2 regions of the Pseudalkalibacillus sp. A8 genome follow, and region 2 is predicted to be linked to the other one. Evidence: riboswitches for the same ligand, from Rfam matches in the RefSeq annotation. Region 2 holds a riboswitch; the other holds the start of a gene.
What was found. Region 2 has a riboswitch for S-adenosylmethionine ahead of ACJROX_RS17340 (phosphoadenylyl-sulfate reductase). Riboswitches for the same ligand answer to the same signal wherever they lie in the genome.

Region 1: it holds a riboswitch for S-adenosylmethionine, as region 2 does, so the genes downstream of both, ACJROX_RS09290 (homoserine O-acetyltransferase) here and ACJROX_RS17340 (phosphoadenylyl-sulfate reductase) in region 2, are expected to answer to the same signal.

What each region holds. Positions count from the first base shown of each region.
Region 1 is NZ_CP174509.1:1,790,992-1,801,394, forward strand. Features, by position in the region: gene ACJROX_RS09280 (MGDG synthase family glycosyltransferase) at 1-32, shown strand, start outside; gene ACJROX_RS09285 (TIM barrel protein) at 165-1,004, shown strand; SAM riboswitch class I at 1,418-1,529, shown strand; gene ACJROX_RS09290 (homoserine O-acetyltransferase) at 1,632-2,714, shown strand; gene ACJROX_RS09295 (O-acetylhomoserine aminocarboxypropyltransferase/cysteine synthase family protein) at 2,769-4,085, shown strand; SAM riboswitch class I at 4,112-4,224, shown strand; gene ACJROX_RS09300 (PLP-dependent aspartate aminotransferase family protein) at 4,303-6,096, shown strand; gene acsA (acetate--CoA ligase) at 6,314-7,984, shown strand; gene ACJROX_RS09310 (homoserine dehydrogenase) at 8,000-9,235, shown strand; gene ACJROX_RS09315 (MDR family MFS transporter) at 9,477-10,403, shown strand, end outside.
Region 2 is NZ_CP174509.1:3,365,497-3,375,899, reverse strand. Features, by position in the region: gene ACJROX_RS17390 (carbon starvation protein A) at 1-511, shown strand, start outside; partial or broken gene ACJROX_RS17385 (YhjD/YihY/BrkB family envelope integrity protein) at 660-845, opposite strand; gene tnpB (IS200/IS605 family element RNA-guided endonuclease TnpB) at 930-2,048, opposite strand; gene ACJROX_RS17375 (DUF948 domain-containing protein) at 2,220-2,543, shown strand; gene ACJROX_RS17370 (hypothetical protein) at 2,547-2,852, shown strand; gene ACJROX_RS17365 (hypothetical protein) at 3,315-4,007, shown strand; gene pheA (prephenate dehydratase) at 4,157-4,978, shown strand; gene ACJROX_RS17355 (GDSL-type esterase/lipase family protein) at 5,214-5,924, shown strand; gene ACJROX_RS17350 (VOC family protein) at 6,068-6,562, shown strand; lysine riboswitch at 6,759-6,949, shown strand; gene ACJROX_RS17345 (aspartate kinase) at 7,261-8,493, shown strand; SAM riboswitch class I at 8,620-8,726, shown strand; gene ACJROX_RS17340 (phosphoadenylyl-sulfate reductase) at 8,895-9,608, shown strand; gene ACJROX_RS17335 (anion permease) at 9,625-10,403, shown strand, end outside.

The sequences.
Region 1 (10,403 bases), 1.6 Mb from region 2:
CTCCCGCCATGCTCAACATGCAACCGGGGTAAACGGAATAGCTTCAGCCTTTAATACGCGAATTGATCTATTTAAAAAGCCGACAGTTTTTTGTCGGCTTTTTGTGTTAGGATAATGGTAGAATATAGTAAAAAAGCGGTAAAAGTACGTAGGGGGAGAGATTGTTGAAAAATCGATTAAGTATATCCGGAAGTACGATCATGTCTGATCCTGATCAATTTGAAAAGTTGTTTTGGGAGGGGATCGAGGACGTTGAAATCGGTGAATTTGATAATCAACCATCGTTTGATCGATTTTTGAATTTGTGCAGAAAAAAGAATGCAGTTTTTGGTGTCCATTCTCCTCTTTTCAGGAACGGAAGCAAATACGATTTGATCGAAAAAGTTCAAGTGGAGCCGGAATATGCTTGGGCACAATTAGAAAAAGAAGCCGAAAAACTATCCAGGCTTGGAGTAGAATATATTCTTGTCCATTTTCCTTATTTTAAAAGCAAAAAGACTGAAAAAGATCCGAATATGCTGATTGAATATGGGTTGAAAAGGCTGAACGTAATCCAGGAAAAATACCAGATTTCTATCGTGTGTGAACCAAAGCTTGGTTTTCAGCGTTCTCCTGATGGCATCCGTTACCTGCATCAGTTTCCTGAAAACACGTGGAAGAAGTATGGTTTGAAACTTTGCATCGATATCGGGGATTACTTGATCGCAACCGGAAAACATGCAATGGATTACATTTCGAAATGGGAAAAACATATTCATGTCGCCCATATACATAACGTGGCGTTCATAGGTGATAAATATATTTGGACCCCCGTCCATCCTTCCTATGAGGGAAACCTTGAGCATTACGAGCTAGAACCGATTCTTCGTTATCTGGCGGGGATAGGAGGCATCAGATTCGTATTCGAGTATACTCCACATTTGACCCCAAGTGATGAGTTCGTTGCAGAAGGGTATGAGTGGGTGAAAAGCATAGTAAAAGATGAGACGTGCCGGGCGAGGTAGATCTTTGTTTTTGTTTGGCGTGATTAAGTGGGAAATCGGCGCGATTCTACCTGATATCCGCGTGATAATCTTGAAACCCGCGCGATTATCCGGAAATCTGCGTGAATCCATCCAGAACCCCCGTGATTTAAGACGGCGTGATTCCTTACCCCTGAACCTAACGGAGAAGGACGACGATTTGTCGTCCTTCTTTAGCGGTTATCTTTAAAAACTGGCTCTCTATCTTTAAAATATAAAATTATCTTTAAAAAACATAAATTATCTTTAATCCGACGAAAATATCTTGAAAACGGCGTAATGGCGGGTGTTCCAGGTTGGGAAAAGTCGATGGAAAAATTAAATTTCGCTGTTGACACGTTTTTTCCGTCATGCTAAGATTCAAATCAAATAATTTAAAAATTAAATGATTTCAACTCTTATCAAGAGAGGCTGAGGGACTGGCCCGATGAAGCCCGGCAACCATCAAACTTCGGTTTGAAAGGTGCTAATTCCTGCGGAACGCACTGGCGTTTCGGAAGATGAGAGAGACAAATGTATTGATAATTTGGCCTCTCTGTCTTTTACAGAGAGGCTTTTTGATTTTCATGAAAAACAAACGGCATTAAAAATAACAAAGGAGGCCTGACATTGAGGAAGCCCAATTTTTATAAAACAGGAACGGTGCAAATTCCGAACTTTATATTGGAATCCGGGGAAAAACTTGATGAAGTGGAACTCGCTTATGAAAGATGTGGCCCTCGGAATGCACCAGCCATTCTGGTTTGTCATGCGTTGACGGGGAACCAATATACAGTCGGCACCTCAGATGAACCTGGTTGGTGGCACGGATTGATCAAGGAAGGCGGCTACATCGATACGAGGCGCTATCAAGTCATCACTTTCAATGTACTCGGTGGCTGTAACGGTTCAACTGGTCCGGCATCAGTCAATCCGCAAAGGGGGGAGCCCTATCACAATAATTTCCCCAGCTTGACAGTCCGGGACCTGGTAGAAGCTCAGTTCGTAGCACTGAATATCCTCAATATCAATCATTTAAGGGCAGTTATTGGGGGATCGCTCGGCGGGATGCAGGTCCTCGAATGGGGAGTCATGTATCCTGAATTCATCGATAGTATTTTCCCGATTGCTGTCACGCCTCAGTTTAGTGATTACGCGATTGCATTCAACCATATTTCAAGTCTTGCGATCCAGCAAGATCCTGCCTGGAGCGAAGGAAAGCTTCCGAAACAGGGACTGAGCCTTGCACGGATGATCGGGATGATCACTTACCGCTCAGATGTCCTTTTTGAAGAACGCTTTGAGCGGAACCATATCATATCGGAAGGGCTCCCAACGTACGATATTGAATCATACTTATCCTATCAAGGCCAGAAGCTTACCGAGCGCTTTGACGCCAACAGTTATCTTCGTCTGCTCGAGGTGATGAACAGCCATGATCTGGGACGTGACCGAGGCGGCATAGACCATGCGATCCAGCAACTGCAAGTTCCTGTATTTGCGATCAGTTTTACAAGGGACCTGCTTTACCCGCCTGAAAAATTGCATGAATTCGTGAAAACCATCCAACAATTCGGTGGCACTGCAGAATTTTATGAAGTCGATTCGAAATTCGGTCACGATGGATTCTTGGTAGAGTTCGAAAAATGGGGGTACTTCGTCGAGGAGCAGTTGGCAGAACTGGATGTAGAAGATGCGAGATTAGAAGCTTGAAGGATTAATGATAAATCACAATATATAAAATATAAAAAATGAGGAGTGAATGACATGAGTGAAGAAAAAAAATATCGTTTTGAAACAGTAGGGGTACATGGAGGACTGCAACCTGATCCTGCTACAGGTGCACGAGCGTTGCCGATCTATCAATCAAATGCTTACAAGTTTGATAATACAGAACATGCTGCAGACCTTTTTGGACTTAAGGAAGAAGGGTACATCTATTCACGAATCGGTAATCCGACGGTCAATGTTGTCGAAGAACGGGTGACCGAGCTTGAAGGAGGGCTTGGTGGATTAGCGTTCGCAAGTGGAATGGCTGCTATCTCAGCAGCGATCTTCAACATTGCCGAGACAGGTGATGAAATCGTCTCAGCTTCGACTTTATACGGTGGGACGTATAACTTGTTCTCGACCACACTCCCTAAACATGGGATCACAACTCATTTTGTCGATCCGCAGGACGCAGAAAATTTCCGCCGTGCAATCACCCCGAAAACGAAAGCGATCTTTGCGGAAACGATTGGAAATCCTGGGCTGCATGTGCTTGATATTGAAGCAATCGCGAAAATCGCACATGAAGCCGGTATTCCACTCATCGTCGACAACACGCTTGCTACCCCTTATTTGTTAAGGCCGATCGAGCATGGTGCAGATATCGTCGTCCATTCAGCTACGAAATGGCTTGGTGGTAATGGAACGACCATGGGGGGGGTCATTGTCGATGCAGGGAAGTTCGATTGGAATTCGCCGAAATTCCCTGGATTCACAGAACCGGACCATAGCTACAACGGTATCGTATATGCGGAAGCGCTGCCTGAAGCTGCCTTCATTGTGAAAGCACGTGTCCAGCTTTTACGGGATACAGGAGCATCGTTAAGTCCATTCAATGCTTTTCAGCTTGCGTTAGGATTGGAGACATTGCATGTGCGGGTGAAAGAGCATGTAGCAAACGCTAGGAAGATTGTTGAATACCTCGAGGGACATCCAGGCGTGGATTGGGTGCTCTATCCTGAACAAGAGAGCCATCCATCGAAACAGCTTGCGAATAAATACTTGCCTCAAGGCGCTGGATCAGTCGTCGTTTTCGGAATCAAAGGCGGCCGGGATGCAGGCGCATCAGTGATCAACAATGTTGAATTATGGTCACACCTCGCCAATGTAGGGGACGCTAAGAGCCTGATCATCCACCCGGCAAGCACGACCCACCAGCAGTTGAGACCGGAGGAACTGCCATCTACAGGTGTAACGGAAGATCTTGTCAGATTGTCAGTGGGAATTGAAAATGTAGAGGATCTTATAGAAGATTTAGAGCAAGCGATAGAAGCGGCGACAGGATTGGCGTCCAAGGTTGAACAAGTGAATTGAGTTACATTTAAAAAAGAATAATTGACTTCTTATCCAGAGCGGTGGAGGGGCTGGCCCGATGAAACCCGGCAACCATCAAGTTTTTGATTGAACTTGAAAAGGTGCTAATTCCTGCAGGAGCAATCCTGATAGATAAGAAGAGTGGTCGAAGCCCTCTTCTTCTTATCGAAGAGGGCTTTTTTAAATAGAGAACACAACCAATCAGGGGGACTAACAAATGACAGATACATTCAACACTTACGATATTGAAACCTTATCACTGCACGGCGGGCAGGCGCCTGACCCGACAACCGGATCACGTGCCGTTCCGATCTACCAGACCAGTTCTTATGTATTCCATGACACCGAGCATGCAGAAAGGCTCTTTGCATTAGATGAGCCTGGAAACATCTACTCGAGAATCGGGAATCCGACGGTCGATGTATTCGAAAAGAGGCTCGCGCTCGTGGAAGACGGAGTAGCGGCAGTTGCAACTTCCTCAGGTCAGGCGGCGATCACTCTATCAATCTTGAACTTAGCGAGTGCCGGAGATGAAATCGTAGCTGCTACGAATCTATACGGCGGTACGTATAACTTGTTCTCGACGACATTGCCGAGATACGGAATTACAGTACGTTTCGTAGACCCATCCAACCCGGACAATTTTAAAGAAGCGATCAACGATAAAACCAAAGCTGTGTTTGCTGAAATTATCGGGAATCCGAGTTTGAACGTGCTGGATGTCGAAGCGGTTGCTTCGGTTGCACATGAGACAGGGGTTCCGCTCATCATTGATAACACGTTTGCAACACCGTATGTTTGTAAACCTATAACGCTCGGAGCGGATATCGTCGTCCACTCTGCAACAAAATGGATCGGTGGCCACGGAACATCCATCGGGGGAATCGTCGTAGATGGAGGACGTTTCAACTGGAATTCTCCTAAGTTTCCGGGATTCACTGAACCGGATCCAAGCTATAACGGACTTGTTTATGCCAATGATTTCGGAACACTTGCGTTCAGCACGAAGCTGCGGGTACAGCTCTTACGGGATTTCGGTGCATGCTTGAGTCCTTTCAACGCATTCCTGTTGCTGCAAGGTCTTGAAACGCTGCACCTCCGAGTTGAAAAACATAACCAGAATGCGCAAGAACTTGCAGAATTACTCGAAAAGCATCCTGCAGTGGAATGGGTCTCCTATCCTGGGTTGGAAAGCCATCCATCACATGAACTCGGTAAAAAAGTGTTGAAGAAAGGTTTCGGGGCAGTCGTCAATTTCGGAATCAAAGGCGGAAAAGAGGCTGGAAGCAAGCTGATAAACAATGTTGCATTGTGGTCTCACCTGGCCAACGTTGGAGATGCGAAATCCTTGATCATCCACCCGGCTTCGACCACACATCAACAACTGTCTCGTGAAGAGTTGGAGGCGACCGGGGTAAAAGAGGAACTAGTCCGTTTATCAGTAGGGGTCGAATCTGTCCGTGATCTCATCAATGATCTTGATCAGGCATTGTTCAAAGCGACAGGGCAATCAGCGAATGGTAAAACAGAAATCGTAATCAACGATGAGGGAGTGATTCGCTGGGCACTATCCTCTCCATATGTCCGTGAAGAAATCAACGGGAAAGAGGTCCAACGACAAAAGACACTCGCAATCGTAGGTTTGAGCGGGAAAGAAGCTCGACCAAGCCACCGTCTGGCTCGGAAGATGCAGCGTCTAGGTTATAAGATCATCCCGGTCAACCCACGTGAAAAAGAGATCCTTGGAGAACCATCATACCCAGATCTTAAGAGCATTCCAGGTCCTGTAGATGTCGTCCAGGTTTTCCGGAGCCCAGAAGCAGCGATTGAAATAGCAGCAGAAGCGGCGATCACACAACCGAGAGTTTTCTGGTTGCAAGAGGGGGTCGTTTCTGAAAAAGCTGCACAGATTGCGAAGGATGCAGGACTCCAGGTGGTCCATAATCGTTGCACGTATAAAGAAGCACAGCGGCTCCGTGGAACAATTTCCACATATGCCTGTGATATTTGAGGTTTGAGGCGAGTTACGGAAATCGCGAAACCATTGGGAAGTATCTCGACAAAAAATCACGACAAACATAAAAAAAGAGGTTAGGGGAGCGAGGAAGCAAGACCACGAAACCGCGGAAGCCAGAGTATGTCAAACTATAAAACAGAATTCTCAACCGCTTGGATCTGACAATGCCGAGGCGGTCCATTCATAAATCAAGAGGCTAGGAGAAGTGGATATGGGAAAAAGAGAAATCGATACATTACCACCGTTGAAGGGTGAGTACAATCTTAAAAGCTATGAGAAAGTGAAGGATTCTTTTTCATGGGAAAAAGTGATTGCAGGTTTGCCGTTCAGTACTGATGGGAAGCTTAACGCAGCCTATGAAGTCATCGATCGTCATGTGGAGGACGGATACGGGGAAAAGATGGCGTTACATTATGTAAATGGACCTGAAGAACGGACACTCACTTTCCGACAGGTGAAAAATAAAACCGATCAGTATGCTGCTGTTTTAAAAGAAAACGGTGTCCATAAGGGTGATAGGGTTTTCGTCTTCTTACCGAAAACGCCTGAGTGCTATATCTCAATCCTTTCGATTATCAAAGTGGGAGCGATTGCCGCACCGTTGTTCGAAGCGTTCATGGAGGATGCCGTAAAAGATCGGATCAATGATTGTGATGGATCTCTTTTGATTACGGATTCTGAGCTCGTGAAGCGAGTTCAGACAGAGGAAATCCCTTCCTTGAAAACAATCCTGCTGGCAGAGGAGATTGAAGCGGCTGACGTCTTGATCCCGGATGATCTGGTCGAATGGGTCGACCTGGAAGATGGCATGCTCATCCACTACACGAGCGGTTCCACCGGAAAACCCAAAGGCGTCCTGCATGCTCATCGTTCGATCGCCCATCATTACCAGACCGGGAAATGGGTGCTGGATATAAAAGATGAAGATGTGTACTGGTGCACATCACATCCTGGTTGGGTGACAGGCAGTGTGTATGGTGTGTTCGCACCATGGCTGAATCGGGCGACGATCGTCATTCATGGCGGCCGCTTCCAGGCGGAAGACTGGTATGAACTGATCGAATCGAAACGCGTGAGCATCTGGTACAGTGCACCGACAGCGTTCCGGTTTCTGATGGCTAAGGGGGACCTTTATAAAAAGTATGATCTATCCTCGATCCGCCACGTGTTGAGTGTCGGTGAACCGTTGAATCCTGAAGTGATCCACTGGGCATATGAAAACTGGGGTGTACGTGTAAATGATACATGGTGGATGACCGAAACAGGAGGCCATCTCATCGTCAATTTTCCGTCTGAAAATATCAAGCCGGGTTCGATGGGGCGGGCATTCCCAGGGATTGAAGTCGGTATCCTTGATGAAGAAGGCAACAAGCTTCCTACTGGCGAGACTGGACAGCTTGCTGTACGTGCTCCATGGCCCGGAATCATGAAAGAGATCTGGAAGAACGAGGAGAAATATCAATCTTATTTTAAATATCCAGGGTGGTACGTATCTGGTGACCTTGCAAAAAAAGATGAAGAGGGCTTTGTATTTTTCCAGGGCAGAAGTGATGACATGATCAACTCTGCTGGAGAACGGATCGGCCCATTCGAAGTGGAAAGCAAACTGATTGAGCATGATGCGGTATCTGAAGCAGGCGTGATCGGGAAACCGGACCAAGCACGCGGTGAAATCGTCAAAGCCTTCATCACTTTGAACGATGGATACACCGATTCACCGGATTTGCTGGAAGACATCCGTTTGTTCGTCCGAAAAGAGTTGTCCGCACACGCTGCTCCGAGAGAAATCAAAGTGGTCGAGGAGCTTCCGAAAACGAAAATCAGCGGTAAAATTTTACGACGTGAATTGAAGCAAAGGGAACAATTGAAACTAAGCGTATAAACAGGAGGGAAGAGCTTGGGAACAGTAAAAGTCGCAATACTCGGATTTGGAACGGTCGGCAGCGGTGTCTATGAAATCATCAAAAACTATCAAGACCGGTTAAAATTACTTCTCGGCAAAAATGTAGAAATTGCAGGGATTCTGGTCAATGACAGTACAAAGGAAAGAGGCATTGATCCGGGCATCCTTGTCACTCCAGATTTTAATGAAATCCTCGCAATACCGGATTTGGATGTCGTAATAGAGGCGATTGTCGGAATCGAGCCTGGTTACACATACTTATCAAAAGCCATCGATAAAGGCTGCCATATCATTACGGCAAATAAAGAACTGTTTGCCCACAAAGGAAGGGAATTGAAGCAGAAATCTCAAGAAAAGAATGTTGAAATTTCCTATGAAGCATCTGTCGCTGGCGGGGTTCCGGTGATTGGGACACTGCACCAATTGCTTCAGGTGAATTCCGTCGTGAAGATCGAAGCGATTTTGAACGGGACCTCCAATTACATTTTAAGTGAAATACGAAATAAGCGAACGGCGTTTTTAGAAGCGTTGCAATCCGCACAGGTTAAAGGATATGCTGAAGCAGATCCGTCCAATGATGTGGATGGTTATGATGCCTTTTATAAAATCGTCATCCTAACGGAGTTGTTGTTCGGACAGCGTCCAGAGTGGAAATGGATCGAGCGGAAAGGGATACGGGAAATCTCATTGAACCATATCCGGCTTGCTGAAACGTTTGGTTTCCGTTTGAAGCATGTTGCTTCACTTGTATATAAAGACGGAGCACTGAAAATCGATGTTGAACCGAAAGTAGTTTCTGAAGACCATCCATTGTATTCTGTAGAGGGCGTTGATAATGCAGTGGTCATTACGGGAGATCTTGTCGGTCAGTTGAAGCTACAGGGTCCTGGGGCAGGGAAGCTTCCAACTGCGAGCGCAATCATCGAGGATCTTGTGAATGTTTTCAACTCCGTCCACCATGCCCCAGTTATAAAAGATGTGAAGCTCCTGCATGATGTCGATGATCAAGAACAGACTTGGTTCGTGATTGGCAATTCCACTGATCAATTTGATGGAGTAGCCCTTTTCGAAGAATCGATTAAAGATCAAAACGAACTTATTACAGGAAGACTCGTCCAGGCGACTGGGCGTGAAATCAAAAAGCTGAAGGCGAAAGACAATGCCCTCACCGTATACCCATTCTCAGGTACACCTGCACAACAAGTCAAAAAAGCATTCGTATCAGCCTGATTGGATAAAGAAACAGCCTGCTTATGTAGGCTGTTTTCCTTTGAAGAGATTTGATCAAATTTTAGTTATGAGGACCTTACAGAGCGAAAAAAGGAAGTTGAGTTCCTCATGAAGGTGTCATATAAAAATCCTCTAGTAAAAAAAGTAGTTGGTCTAGGAGCTTTTTAACTTGAAATTGTCATGGAAATAGTGGAATATGGAAAAGTGTTAAATTTTGCATAAAATTTTTTGGGGGATAATCATGGAACCAAAAATCAATACGAAAATCATTCTTGCCACCTTCATGATTGGTGCTTTTTTCGCCGTTTTGAACGAAACGCTTCTCAATATTGCATTGACCGAGTTGATGGATGTATTCCAGATCAAAGCGCCGACGGTCCAATGGATGGCGACTGGCTTCATGCTTGTGATGGGTGTCCTGATGCCAATATCTGCCTTACTGATCCAGTGGTTCACGACTCGGCAGATGTTCATCGGTGTCATGTCGATCTTTTTAGGAGGGACTGTCATTGCCGCGTGTGCATTGAATTTTCCGATGTTGTTGACGGGGCGGATGATCCAGGCGGTAGGAACGGGGCTTTTGATTCCTGTTATTATGAATGCATTACTATTGCTTTACCCTCCTGAGGTCCGTGGACGGATTATGGGTACTTTCGGGCTTGTTATCATGTTTGCTCCAGCCATAGGACCAACGCTCTCTGGAGTGATCGTCGATTTTTTAGGCTGGCGCTGGCTGTTCATCACCGTCATCCCGTTCGCACTGTTCTCGATTCTTTTTGCATATAAATACTTGCAGAATGTCGGGGAGATCACACGTCCTAAAGCTGATGTACTGTCCATCATTCTATCGTCGATCGGAATCGGAGGGATCGTCTTTGGATTCAGCAGTGCAGGGGAAAGTGGAGAAGGATTTTCATCGGTTAAAATCCTTGTGATCATTGCAATCAGTCTCATCAGTTTGCTTTTCTTCGTTTTACGACAATTGAAAATCGATGAGCCATTGCTGGATGTCCGGGTCTTCGCTTATAAAAATTATACGCTGGGTGTCACGATCTTCGTTGTCGTGATCATGGCCATGTTCGCATCTGAAATCGTCATGCCGATGTATTTGCAAGGACCGCTCGGATATTCGGCTAAAATTGCGGGCTTATTGCTTCTTCCAGGTGCT
Region 2 (10,403 bases):
AACACTTGGTACGCTAGGTGGCATCCTTGCTGTCCTCGGTGTGATCATCTTGCCGATCACGACAGGTGATACAGCATTAAGGTCGTCCCGTATGATGCTTGGCGATCTTCTCAAGCCGTTTCTTAAAAGGGATGGTAAATGGACGAACGCTCTACTCGTCATTCCTGTAGCGGTCCCTGCCTTTTTGCTGACACAAATGGACTACAGCTTTCTTTGGCGTTACGTGGGCTGGTCCAATCAGGTAGTTGCTACTGTCATGCTTTGGACTGGAGCCATGTACCTGATCAAACATCAAAAGTTTCATTGGATCTGTAGTATACCGGCATTATTCATGACAGCTGTGGTCAGTACTTATATTTTCTATGCCCCAGAAGGATTTGCTCTACCGTACATGACATCAATGGTGGCTGGCGCATTTATCTGGACTGCAGTTCTCATATGGTTCATAACTAAGGTAGTAAAATCCAAAAAGTTCGATAAAAAAGTCGTCACTGTTAAAAAAGCAAGTTAAGAATTGAAGCACTGAAAAAAGGCGTACTCTTTGTCGGGACGCCTTCATTAATTCATCTCGATATGAAAAAAAGTACTCTTAAGTTTTCATTGTTAAAGGGGGTAATGATAGCCATTACCCCCTGTTTTTTAACATAGATGAAGAGAAATTAGTGGGTCACATTCATTTCACCTGGTTGAGAAGTTTGATTCTGAAGGGGTTTTCTTCTATGATTGACTACATTGATTTTTGCTCCAACCATTAAAATCAACCCAGTTAAGAAGAACCAGATCATCATGACGATAATTCCACCTAAACTTCCATAAGTTGCAGAATAGTTACCAAAATTACTTACTTGAACCTCTCGCCACTTAACGACCTTACGGTCTGTTTGAAGTGGGAGATTCCTAAGAGCACCAGTGCAACCGCCGGTTCTTAATTAGGCTATCCCCGCAGTTCCTGCGGTTAATCGTAATGCTTCATTACGAATATTGATACTTGCGTTCATGTCTCGATCGTGATGTTCGCCGCAAGAAGGGCAATCCCATTTACGCAATCCGAGATTTCTAACATCTTTGTTTTTGTATCCGCACTTTGAACATAGTTGACTAGAGGGAAAATTTTTTGCGACAATGACTACTTGTTTGCCATACCACTTCGCTTTGTATTCAAGCATCATACGGAATTTCGACCAACTAACCTCACTGATAGATTTGGCTAAATGGTGGTTTTTCAATAGATTCCTTACTTGTAAATCTTCTATACCGATGATGTCGTGGTTTTTGACAATACCGGTCGAGATTTTATGCAAGTCATCCATTCTTGCATTGGTAATTTTCTCATGCAGTCGTGCAACCTTTATCCGTTGCTTATGCCAGTTGGAAGAACCCTTTTTACGCCTTGAAAGCGTACGTTGTGCTTTGGCTAATTTCTTTTCAAGTTTGCGAAAATAGTTGTGATTCTTATGTATTGTTCCATCAGACAAAATCGCAAAGTCCTTGAGGCCAACATCGATCCCTAAAGCTGAACCGGTTTTAGGTAACGCTTCAACCTCTGTTTCAACAAGGATGGATACAAAATATTTTCCGGTAGGATGACGTCGAACCGTCACATGAAGGATACGACCTTCAACCTCACGACTTTTAGCAAATCGAACGAAGCCCAGTTTAGGTAACTTGATCTTGTTGTCGATAACCGCAATATTCCCGTTTGTGTGTTTCGTCGTGTAGGACTGCACGTTGTTCTTTTTCGATTTGAACCGCGGTGCCTGATTTTGTTTTTTAAAGAATCGAGTATACGCATCAGCGAGGTTTTTGAGGGAGGATTGAAGTGCAGTACTATCAACTTCTTTCAACCAAACGAATTCTTTCTTTAATGGCGGTAATTGAGAAGAGCAAGTATTATACGATAACCCTTTGCCTGTTTCACGGTAGGTATCGTTCCATTGAGCTAAAAAATGATTAAATACAAAACGAGAACAACCAATGGTTTTAGCGATTAAGGTTTCCTGTTCTTTGTTTGGATAGATCCGGAACTTATACGCTTTTTTGACGAACATGAATGACCACCTCGTCCGAAGGGAATGTATGTTCTTATTCTAACACAACGAGGTCCACTTTGGCTAACGCCAACCGACATTCATCTCCCACCTACTCATTGGGATACGCCCTTCACATTCCTTGAGGTGGGAGTCTTCTGTCGGTAAACGATAAAGGGTGTCGATCAAACTGTGGAACAATTACCTGGACAGTTGGATAGAGTGACGAAGCAAACTGGAGAGTTAATTGATACAAGCAAAGATACTCTTGCAGATGTAAATGAGAAATTAAGAGCTTTAAGCCCTTTATTTTATATTGTCGGAGATATTGGTGATACTACTAGAAAATTATCTTCATCACTAGTAGATGCAACGAACGCTGTGAAGAAAAATACCTCTGAAGGAAAGGAAATAACCCGTAAGCGGGACTTGAGCGGTTTGTACGGAGCACTTGCAATCTGTTATTATTGGAAACAGAAACGAAATGCTAAAAAAACTTTACAACAGGAGTATTGATTAATGATGAAAAAAGGTAAAAACAATTACGGAAACCTCAAATTATTGGGAATTGTCAGTTCGTGTTTTATAACAGGGTTTTTAGGTGGAGTCATGTTATTTTTGAAAAAAGAGAGTACTCGCACTGGGAAATCGATTTTAATGCTGTCGAAAGAAAAGTATAATAGTAAGAAAGAAGACATGTATAACAATGGAAGAACTCAATATATCAACATTAAAAATATTGAGGATGAGTTCAAAAAGGATGCTGTATCTAATGCAAAAAAGGAAGTTGCCACATCAAAAGAAAAGGCAGAAAAACCAGAATAATAATCAGGACAACCGATTAAGGCGCGTTACTTAAAACGCGTCTTTTATTATGGCATTTATTAAAAATTAGTGATTGAGTTAAAAGCAGGGGTTTGAAATAATTGGTATCGAGATTATCTTCAGGATGGTATGTCCTAAAATATAAAAGTAAATTTAATGGATTATGAGGCTTAAGCCTATAAAAGACGAACTACGGGAGAGTGAAGATGGAAAAAGAACTACTGGATATGGATCAATTAAGAGTATACTTTGTTGAAGATTGTAAGTATTATTAATTGTTTTAAACTCCTATATGCTATATCTGACGCTTTCCTGATCTATTGAGAGCGTGTTTTTTATATCCGCGATTATTTTCAGAAGATAATAATTTTATTTTAGTTTTAAGAGGAAATTTATGTCGATATATAGAAAAAGTAAGTAATAAAGATTACATTTCTTGTCGGAGTATCTAGGAGGTTCACAGTGAGAAAAATATTACCAGCATCCATTCTATCTTATACCCAATATGGTTACCTAAAGGTTGCCAAAACTCTCAAAAGTCAATGTCCGGAATGTGGTAGATCAGGTAATTTTATATTGAAGGCAAATTATTATCAGGTTAAGAAAACGGGATTGTTTGCTGAGGGTCTTTGTTCCGAATGTAAGAAACCATCCATATTCGTAATCATGCTAAATGACAGGTCAGATCAAGGCGTTCAAGAAGCCGAAGTTTATATTTATGACCCGATGGCTTCGAAAGGCCATCTGGATGAAATCGAAGGAAATAAACACATTCCGAAGGATCTTGTCAGATCGTATGTGTCTGCCTTGAATGTTAGTCAGGCAAAAGACAACTCTGCAACAGCAGTCATGTCAAAACGTGTCATTGAGAGTGTCCTCAAAAACTATCTTGGTGAGAAAACAAAAGAACAATCTCTTTCTCAACAATTTGAACTGTTACCCCAGCATGTTGATTTAAGTAAACCTATTCAATCTCTCAGCCATTTGGTCCATCCCGACAGTCCCTTTTATGAAATGCTTGAATTGGAAAGGGAAATTGATGATGAAACAGCCGTGTTGTTGATGGAATTGCTAGAAGGCTTGATCGAATACCTCTTTGTCCTTCCTGAAAAAATTGAGTCTGTACATAATGAAATCGAAAGGAAACTCAAGTAGAAAAAGATTTACTCGCTCCCTTTATAATCTCAAGGGGGCTTTTCTTATTTGTTCAGTGCTTTAATAAATCTATCATATGAAGTTGATTTAAAACTAAATTTAAGCTAGAGTAAAGAAATTAATGAACTACTGTTAAAAGGAGCCACGATATGAAAGTCGCCTACTTAGGACCTAAAGGAACATTTTCAGAGGAAGCAGCTTTTCGATATTTTTCTTCAAATGAAATGGAATGGCTGATGTGTGAATCAATTATCGATGTATTGGAGGCTATTAAAGAAAAGAAAGTCGATAAAGGGATCGTCCCGATTGAGAATTCCATTGAGGGAACGATCAATATCACAATTGATGGATTGTTGAGAAACAATCTTTTTATTGATGGTGAAGTCATATTACCTGTAGCATTACACTTGCTTAGCGTAAAAGGGGCAGAAATCAATCAAATCAAGGAAGTATGGTCAATTCCTCCCGCTTTAGCTCAATGCAGGGATTATATACAGTCGCTGCGGGCTTCAAGCAGACATTTCAGCAGTACCGCTGCTGCTGCTAAAGCCGTCAAAGATGAAGGGGAAAAGGAATTCGGAGCAATAGCATCTGAATGGTCCGCTCAAGCCTTCGGGTTACAAATAATCAAGAAAAATATTCAAGATTATACGGAAAATCATACACGGTTTGTAATTGTTACGAATACTCCAGAAACGATTACCCATTCAAATAAAGCAATGCTGGTCATTACTCCTTTCGAAGAACGTCCAGGTGTCCTGGTAACGATATTAAACGTTTTTTCATCTTTATCGATTAATTTATCCTGGATTGAATCTCGTCCTACTAAAAAGAAGTTAGGCGAATATCGATTTTTTGTTGAAACACAAAAGGGCGTGGATGATCCGGATATGTTAAGAGCGAAAACAATCCTGGAAACCTATGGCCACGACGTTCAAATTCTAGGCAGCTACAATACCACAAGTTTATGATGGGGAATCTCCTATCATAGACTTTCCAGAAGGAACCGCATTTTTGTAAATGGACAAAGCATGAATGTTCTTGGTTCAGCAGAAGCTTATTTGTTTGATGGAGATGAGAATAAATTACCCCTATGGAAAACATGAGGAGATCTTCCAATCAAATGGCTTCTAATTTAGCTCCTCCGATGGACCAATTGGTTTAACCAGGAATTCAGTAGGGTAGGTTAAGCCCTAGGAGGAGCATATGATAAAAATATTATTATATATCATTGGATCAGTGTTGATCATCTCAACCATCGCTGGTATCGTGGGACTTAATAAAAAGCAAGAAGCAAAGACGAAAAAACATGAAGAGGTAGTTGCGTTAGGTGATTCGTTGACCTACGGGGTAGGAGACAATACGGGAAACGGCTATGTCAGTGATCTTCAATTGTTACTTTCGCAAAACAAAGGTGGAGCGGTCACAGTTCATAATTATGGAATTCCAGGGCAACAATCCGATGGTTTGCTTTATCAAATAAAAAATACAGATGTAAAGGATGACTTAGATGATGCAGATTATTTCATCATTTTCATCGGGACAAATGATGTACTTAAAAGTAATGGCCACAATTTGCTGCCAATCTATGAAAAACGGCTAGAAGTTGGAAAAGCTGACTATGAAAATAATATAAGAGAAATTCTCAGTATCATCCGTAATAAAAATCAGGAAGCGCCTATTCTTTTTCTCGGCCTATACAATCCATTTCCTGACTCAGTACAAATTGAGCAGGTAATTGAAGAATGGAATAAGACCAGTAATGAGATCATCAATGAATACCCACGTGTAAAATTCATATCGACCAATGAACTCTTTCAAAAAAAATCTACCGAGTATTTCAGTGATTCCCTCCATCCAAATAAAAAAGGCTATAAATTGATTACAAAGAAAATTGTTAATGAATACGATTTTTAAACGTTAATCAACAGTAAGGGAATTCGCGGTCCTTACTGTTTTTGCTTTTTTATTATGATGACGGTTAGATTGTTGAAGGATTTGGTAGTACATAGATCGAACTTTTTTATTTGAAAATATATGAACTGAAGGAGGAAAATGATTTGGGTATTTCTCTGTCAAAAATCACTCCAAACTTATGGTTCGATCATCAAGCTGAAGAGGCAGCCAACTTTTATGTTTCAATTTTCAAGGATTCAAAGATTGTGAATGTGACTCGGTATGGAGAAGCAGGGCCTGGTCCTGAGGGAAGTGTATTGACTGTAACTTTTGATATTGAGGGTCAATCGTTCGTAGCGCTGAACGGTGGCCCACATTTCACTTTCTCACCTGCCATTTCATTTTTAGTGGATTGTGAGACGCAGGATGAAGTGGATGGGTTATGGGATAAGCTATCCATTGGTGGGGAAAAAGAGCAATGCGGTTGGCTTAGAGACAAGTATGGCGTATCTTGGCAAATCGTTCCTGCCGTTTTGAGAGAAATGTTGAATGACCCTGATCCTGAAAAATCGCAACGAGTCATGAAAGCTATGCTTCAGATGAAGAAAATAAATATAAAAGATTTACAAAAAGCATATGAACCATTGACAAAGAACTAAAGACAGCTATATTTGTCTATAGGAATAATATGAGTGTACTGGGTGGACACATTTCATGGAACATGAGATGTGTCTTTTTTAATGATTATTTCCATCAAATAATTATTCTGAAAAAAGCCTTGTTTCATTTTTATGTATCTGTTAAAATAACAAACAATTAAATTTATTGGCCACACTTCAAGTACATTTTCATTGAAGTGATGGTAGAGGCGCGAAAACCAAAAGTACTTTGCATGAAGAGGTTGAGCTCTAATGAGTGCATAGGAAAGGGGGATTCGCCGAAGCCGAATTGTTTCTCAACGAGCATTTGGCTGGACCTGTACTGAATAAGTACAGGGCTGTCATACGACCAGAGTCCCAGCTGTCGTATGGAGGACTATCTCACGTAAAGGGAATAAGTGTGGCAGACGTTTGAGGATTGACTCTCAAGGTCTGACGATTTGTTTATTTATTTCAACCATTTTTTTTGATGGTTCAAATAAAACGTCCGTCACACTTTTAATGAGTCAATCCTTTTTTACACTATAAGAAAGTATAAATACTTTCTTAAGTATAAGTGCACAAGCTGTTCACTTCGGAAGCAATACTCCGCACGAAGGAGAAGCATTTGCTTTTTCGAGGAACTAAGGCTCAGCCGTCGCCACAGGCTTGGCTTTGCCAAGTTTTCTTTATCTTTTTCAAACGAAAGGAATGTAAAGATGGGATTAATTGTACAAAAATTTGGTGGTACATCTGTAGGTTCAATTGAACGAATTCAAAATGTGGCCGATCGGGTCATCGATACTTACAAGCAAGGTAAGGATGTCGTTGTCGTCGTTTCAGCAATGGGAAAAAGCACTGACCATTTGATTCAAATGGCGAACGATATTTCTAACAATCCCTCAAAAAGGGAACTTGATATGCTCGTTTCAACAGGAGAGCAGGTTTCGATGTCATTATTAGCAATGGCGTTACAAGAAAATGGCTATCAATCTGTTTCACTTACAGGTTGGCAAGCTGGGATCCAAACGGAAAACACTCATGGCAATGCAAGGATTCTAGATATCGATACAAAACGACTCAATGGGTACTTAGCTGCTGGAAACATTGTCATAGTTGCTGGATTCCAGGGGCTGACGGATGACGATGAAATCGCCACGCTTGGAAGAGGAGGATCCGATACGACCGCCGTAGCATTGGCTGCTTCTTTAAGAGCTGAAAAGTGTGAGATCTATACAGATGTTACGGGTGTATATACTACTGATCCAAGAGTGGTGAAAGAAGCAAGAAAGTTGGATTCCATTTCTTATGATGAAATGCTTGAAATGGCGAATCTAGGGGCGGGAGTCCTACATCCTAGATCAGTCGAATTTGCCAAAAATTATAACGTGAAATTAGAGGTTCGTTCAAGTATGGAAAAAGAAACCGGAACAATGATAGAGGAGGAAGTTTCTATGGAAGGAAATCTTACAGTTCGGGGAATTGCATTTGAAGATAATGTTACAAAAGTGACGGTCCATGGATTGCAGGATGATATATCTACTTTATCAAAGTTATTTACCATTCTTTCTGATCACAAAATCAATGTAGATATCATCATCCAAAACACGAACGGCAATGAATCCACGGATATTTCTTTTTCATTGGATTCAGCGGTGCTCAATAACGCATTGGAAGTGTTGAGTGAATACCAGCCTCAATTGAATTATGATCATATTACCTATGATGGAGATCTTGCGAAAGTATCGATCGTGGGATCAGGAATGATTTCCAATCCAGGTGTCGCAGCTAAAATGTTTGATGCTCTCGCTTCTCATGGAATAAAGATCAAGATGGTCAGCACGTCAGAAATCAAAGTGTCTACGATTGTCGATAGCACAGCAATGATCTCTGCAGTTGAATGCTTGCATGAAGCATTTGAACTTGTAGAAAGAAAACCTGTCCAAGTGTAATAAAAATTGACTCCTGTATACTGCTATGCAAGGATCGAGAAGAACGACCTGTAAAAATAATCGAAACAATCAAAAAAAGACTGTTGACTTTTGCATTTGGAATAGTTAGAATGGTAAACAAATTAAATCTTATCAAGAGTGACGGAGGGACCTGGCCCAATGATGTCCGGCAACCTGCATGTATGCAAGGTGCTAAATCCAGCAAAATGGATTCCCATTTTGGTAGATAAGGTGAAACGATGATTAGCCTGAGAGTCTTCCAATTTGGAAGGCTTTTATTTATTCTCAAATATTGAAAAGTTGAAAAGGCTGCTGACTAGACAAACTAGAGGCGACTTTAACCTTTGAACAGGTTAGGGTTGCCTCTTTCTTTTTTCACAGAAACGATAGGAGGGATTAATTTGGGACAATTAATAACGTACAAAACATGGTCTGACAATAAACTGGATATCTCCATAGACTCTGAAACCAAAGGTGCTTTACCGGTATTGGAGTGGGCTTACGGCCAGTACAAGGAGGACCTCATTTATGCTTGCAGCTTCGGGGCTGAAGGGATTGTATTGGTCGATTTGATTTCTAAAGTTAAACCATATGCAAAAATCGTTTTCCTGGATACCGGGCTTCACTTCGACGAGACATATGAATTGATTGAAAGAGTGAAAGCTCGTTATCCGCAATTACAAATTGAAATGAAAAGACCTGAATTGACAGTAGCAGAACAATCTGAAACGTATGGAGAGAACCTCTGGGAACATGATCCGACCCAATGCTGTCACATCCGGAAGGTGGTTCCGCTCGCGCAGACTTTATCAGGATATAAAGCTTGGATATCGGGGCTTAGAAGAGAACAATCACCTACGCGGAGAGACACAGAGTTCATCAATAAAGACGAAAAGTTTCGAGCAATCAAAGTTTGTCCCTTGATTCACTGGTCCTGGAAAGATGTCTGGCGATACATCAATGACCATGACCTTCCCTATAACATCCTCCATGATCAGGGATATCCAAGCATCGGATGTGAGAAATGCACTTTACCGACAGATGATGCTGCTGATTTACGAGCAGGGAGATGGACGAATTTGAAGAAGACAGAATGCGGTCTGCACCTATCATGAGGGGAGCAGACGTTAAATGATTCTGATTGCATTTTCAGTTGCTTTCTTCTTCGCCATGAATATGGGGGCGAGCGGGGCTGCCGCATCAATGGGCGTCTCTTACGGGTCGGGTGCGATAAACAAGAAAATCATCGCTTTGGTCATTTGTGGAACAGGTGTTTTTCTTGGAGCGGTCATAGGTGGGGGGGAAGTCGTCGAAACAATCGGCTCCGGAATCGTCCCTGAAGACATCATCACAACCCAGACAGCAGTCATCATCCTTGGTGCGGCCACCATTTCATTAGGGTTCGCCAATCTGATCGGGATTCCGTTATCCACGAGTGAAGTCACTGTCGGATCGGTCGTTGGTGTGGGGCTGGCGTACCAATCACTCTATGTAAAAAGCTTACTGACCGTTGTCCTGATATGGATTCTAATTCCGATCATTGCTTTCGTAATTGCCCTGATCTTCGGGAAAATGATCCAATCCATCCAGAATAGATACCATACTGTTCTAGAGGGGAATTGGAAGAAATGGTTGACCGTTCTTTTGATCCTGATGGGGTTTTTGGAAGCTTTTTCAGCCGGAATGAACAATGTCGCCAATGCGATTGGTCCGTTGGTTGGGGCTGGAATGATTTCTATCTCACATGGAACGTTGATTGGAGGTGGATTCATTGCTTTAGGAGCAATCCTCTTTGGAGGAAAGGTGTTGGAGACAAACGGTAAACGTATTACGAAATTCTCACTTCTTGAAGGTAGTGCCATATCAGGAACAGGTGCAACGTTAGTCATCATCGCGTCCATTTTTGGAAT